2 regions of the Methylophaga sp. UBA2513 genome follow, and region 1 is predicted to be linked to the other one. Evidence: riboswitches for the same ligand, from Rfam matches in the RefSeq annotation. Region 1 holds a riboswitch; the other holds the start of a gene.
What was found. Region 1 has a riboswitch for cyclic di-GMP ahead of B3V56_RS08495 (hypothetical protein). Riboswitches for the same ligand answer to the same signal wherever they lie in the genome.
Positions count from the first base shown of each region.

Region 1 (2,205 bases):
ACGGATACTGTAACAACTGGGTCAGCTAAATATTCACCAAGCTTTTTAGTTAATTCTGCCTCTACATTGGCAACTGTTTTATCTTTAGCCACTATTTCGCCTGCAAGTGGGAAAGTCACCACTCCATCAGGAAGAACAACTGCTTGCTTTTGCAGAGCTTCTTCGTTCCATACTGAGATATCTAAAATATCTCCAGAGTTTAGTAGATAACGTTCTTCTTCAGCTAATACTGCTGTAGAAAAAGATAATAATAAAGAAAACATTAAGATCAAGCGTTTAGACATTGAAGAAAATCCTTATCTATAATTGACATTCAAAATTGATATTAACACTCTATTTTTCAAAAAAAAAGGGAGCATTCGCTCCCTCCAAAAATATCTTAGTTAACCTACTGTTAACTTAAGTATTATTATGCAGCCACTGCGTTCTTTCTTCTAAGCCCTAAAAAGCCTAATAAAGCAGGAGCAAACAAGAATAATGCTGCTGGCACAGGTACTTCTGACACAGAAACATCATACTTGAATACATCACGGCTAGCGTTAAGAATATCTACAGCATAATTTACACCAGCTTCTAAAAACATAACAAACGAGTAATCACCAGTTATGTCAATAAGTGTTGTATAGACTGGGTAATCAGCTTCAGCTGTAAATCCGAGTTGAGCATTGGTAAAATTCGACTCTGGATTAAATGACCATTCAATTTTTACGTAAGTGTCTTCAGAACTACTTAGATTGAAAAATGACTTCCACGTATCACTAGGACCTGTCCCTTCAGTCACAAAACCACCACCTAAGACAGTTTGTCCACTGGAGATACTGACATCTTGTGTCGCATTCGATGCGCCCGCCACGTCAAAAGATAAAGTCGCTGCATTAACACCAACAGAGAACATTAGAGCTACTAAAAATAGCATCGCTTTTTTCATAATAAACTTCCTTATGCATAAGTTAAAACAAGCAATGCAGCCCAGCCATCTTCAGCGTCAAAGATCTGTGGCTTTCCGACCCCGCCTCACGACGAGTTTGGCTTTAATTAATTATCAAATTTGAGTTTGATAATTACCTATCTGACTTTTTCAGATGGTTCCATGTTAAGGGTCTAGTTCAGAGTCTGTCTATTGTACCTTGGTACAATGTTTACATATATTTACGTAGTCGACCTAGACTTCGTCACTAACAATAACATCAGCCAATAAAAAGGGAGCTTAAGCTCCCTTTTTATTTTCTGTTTTGCTTTTACTTATGCGGCAACAGCAGCTTTTCTACGAAGACCCAAAAAGCCCAATAGAGCTGGAGCAAACAAGAATAACGCTGCTGGAACAGGTACAGCTGAAACACCAAATGACATATTACCCAAAGCAGGTTGAATATCAAATGTTACAGCGTAAAAACCTTCTGCAAGGTTTAACATTGTCGTGAAATCAGGCGCAACGGCGAAAACCATAGTTCCGATTGTAAGTGTACCAGCTACAAACTTGCTAGATGGAGAAAAGTCAAAATCAATAGCAGACAATCCGCCATCGATAACTTCAAGTGTGAAAGACGTTGTAGTATCACCAAATGATGTACTTACTGCACTTGAACCATTATCGAAAATGGTAGCACTGTCTGAAGTTGTTAAGTTGTATGTCGCCGCGTTGGCAGCAACAGAAAACATCATAGCTACGATAAATAGCATCGCTTTTTTCATAATAAACTTCCTTATGCATAGGTTGAAAAAACAAGCAATGCAACCCAGCCATCTTTATATTTAAAGATCTGTGGCTTTCCGACCCCGCCTCACAGCGAGTTTGGCTTTAATTACACAACATCTAACCTGCTGACATTGTGTAAGACCATTTGTATATGATCTTGCTACAAAGCCATCACCGTTGATGTCTATTGTTCTGATTTCTACTGAAAATAATCACGATAACGAGTGTTATCTAGCACCCAAGATTGATGCATCTATTTCAGTAGTATTTCTATGATACCGTGTCTCAGGACAGGCAACAAGTTTATTTTCCTAAGTAAAATTACTAATAAGCTGAGTCGAGATTTCAATAGGCATTTTTACCTACAAACCCCTTAAATATCGTTAAGAAAATAATTTCTATATCCAGAAGTAATGACCAGTTCTGTATATATTTTAGATCGTAATGCACACGACCTTGCATTTTGTCCAAGGTATCAGTTTCCCCCCTAAAGCCATTTATCTGGGCTA
Region 1 covers NZ_DDNT01000014.1:153,580-155,784, forward strand. Annotated here, with positions in the region: gene B3V56_RS08490 (polysaccharide biosynthesis/export family protein) at 1-284, opposite strand, end outside; gene B3V56_RS08495 (hypothetical protein) at 410-928, opposite strand; cyclic di-GMP riboswitch class I at 961-1,040, opposite strand; gene B3V56_RS08500 (hypothetical protein) at 1,243-1,692, opposite strand; cyclic di-GMP riboswitch class I at 1,728-1,807, opposite strand; gene B3V56_RS08505 (undecaprenyl-phosphate glucose phosphotransferase) at 2,042-2,205, opposite strand, start outside.

Region 2 (2,205 bases), on a different contig from region 1:
CACGGCCCTTTCCGAATAACGCCGAGATACCCAGGCTATTTATCTTCAGATAGTCTGGGTAGTGGCTCCTTAAACCGTTACACATGGTTTATATGCATAACTATTCTCAGAGAAAATCAGTCGGGACAAGGGCAAAACTGGCTCCGCTTAGTTGAGTTTCGACATCAATTCACGAACCTCTTCAGCACGTAATGGCCGCACCAGACGATCCACTTCTTGACCATTGTCTAGCAGTATCAATGTCGGCCAGAGTTTGACCCTAAACCCACGGCCCAGTCGCTTGCCCTTGCCATCATAGATTTTGATATGACGCAGCTCCGTATGTTCATTGATCACTTCGTTGATCGCTGCACGTGCTGCCTGACAATGACCACACCAGGGCGCACCAAACTCAAGTAATACCTTACCCGGCAATTCGCTGGTTTGATCAAAGGTCAATGTTTCCTGTAGATATCCTGAGTCGGCATCAGCTTGATCGATGTTCATATAATTAACTCTATGGGTAAATGACAATCTCTTTACTCAAACGCCGAAAGACTCTTCTCTCAGCCACAAAAAAAAAGGTTCATTTGCCATATCATCTTGCCATAAGTTTCTTTCAGGCAATAAAAAAGCCGTAATGAACTTAATCATTACGGCTTTAATCGGTTTAACAGTCTGGGTATTAAGCGACTGTTTTTTGAGCTCTACGACGTAAGCCCATGAAACCTAATAATGCAGGCGCAAACAAGAATGCTGCAGCAGGAATAGGCACTGCAGATACATTTAATGACATACCACCGATGTTGTCACCGTAGTTACTATCATTGATGAAGAACTGAACTGTGGCATCAGATAACAGTGTAAATGTTGCACCAAGTGCGTTCAGCAGCGCTAAATCTGCTGTCTCATATCTACCAGTATCGCTAGTGATGATATGAGTAGTGCCAGACGGTGTAGTGAATGAGTAGTTGTTGACCCAGCCTTTTGAACAACCAGTGCCATCAGCACTACAACCTTGCACTTTACCCCAAGCATTCCACGCTGTGTATGTGTCATCTTTAAATGGGCTTATTGAATAAGTACCTGCTTTCAGGTTGAGTTCAACAGCATTCGAAGAAGTGTTTGTTTTTGCATCAAGATGGACAGTTGCTGCGTTAGCAGTCAACGGCGCCATAATTAACAACCCGAGTGCGATTAATAAGTTTTTGCTAAATAACTTCATTACATAAGCCTTTGTTATTCTGCAACCCAGCCATCTTTATTCACTACTTATAAAGACCTGAAGCTTTCCGTGCTTGGCTCACACCAAGGTTGGCTTTATTAAGAAATTAATTTACTACAGCTACAGGGTAAATCGCTTTTATAGCTCAATCAATTGTACATTGGTACTAGAAGGCCTATATAAAAGTGGGTTTTGGCGATTTCTAGCATTAAGACTTCCCCACTCACATCAATCTGAACAGGCAAAGCTGGTTAGGAATACAACTATGTATCAAGTAGATAAATCAAACTCAGCGCGAAAATAACGTAACAAGCTAAAGTGAAAAATGACCAAACCAGAGAGCGAGTAGCCCTGACTTTTCCCCACCATAAGCTAGGTTCTCAATAAAGATCGCTTCTTGCATGCACTTGGCAATAAAGTGCATCGCCACCACAGCAAACAGAAACTGAATCAACGCTGGCACCCAACTCAAAACAGTCGCGCTTATCACTATTACTATTCATTATTCTCACGTGGATGTAGCTCAGACTCTATCCACTGCGCGACTTCTTGTTTGTCTTTTCGTTTTACCATCTGCCTAGTATTGATGTCTTTTGGATAAACGCAAGTGCCTGTATTGTGCTTCAACACAAATGCGCGTTTCGCCCCAACAGGGTGTTTACTTGGCGCATGAATTACTGCGGATCTTAACTCGAGACATTCAACGTCTTCCAGTGAAGCGTTTAAACCTATTTCATTTTGAGTCTTTTCAATAATGTCTCGAAATGTTCCTAAAATCAGATAACTACCATTTAGCAACGGCCCTTGACGCAAGGTTTGCTGCACATTTTGCTCCGTAACATTAATGCGCTCAAACTCGGTCACAGCAAGCTTATGCTCCTCCCCGGACGTCATTTTTATCACGGCTTGTACACACACCACATGAACAGGCCGCTCCCCCATATTCACCAACATACACAGCGCATCGGGGTTCTCATTTTGAGCATGGTGAAAAAGAAGAT
Region 2 covers NZ_DDNT01000010.1:278,292-280,496, forward strand. Annotated here, with positions in the region: gene B3V56_RS07235 (metal ABC transporter solute-binding protein, Zn/Mn family) at 1-19, shown strand, start outside; gene B3V56_RS07240 (thioredoxin family protein) at 148-486, opposite strand; gene B3V56_RS07245 (hypothetical protein) at 665-1,204, opposite strand; cyclic di-GMP riboswitch class I at 1,222-1,308, opposite strand; gene B3V56_RS07250 (hypothetical protein) at 1,518-1,694, opposite strand; gene B3V56_RS07255 (hypothetical protein) at 1,700-2,205, opposite strand, start outside.
Region 2: linked by a shared signal. The riboswitch ahead of B3V56_RS07245 (hypothetical protein) and the one ahead of B3V56_RS08495 (hypothetical protein) in region 1 are both predicted to bind cyclic di-GMP.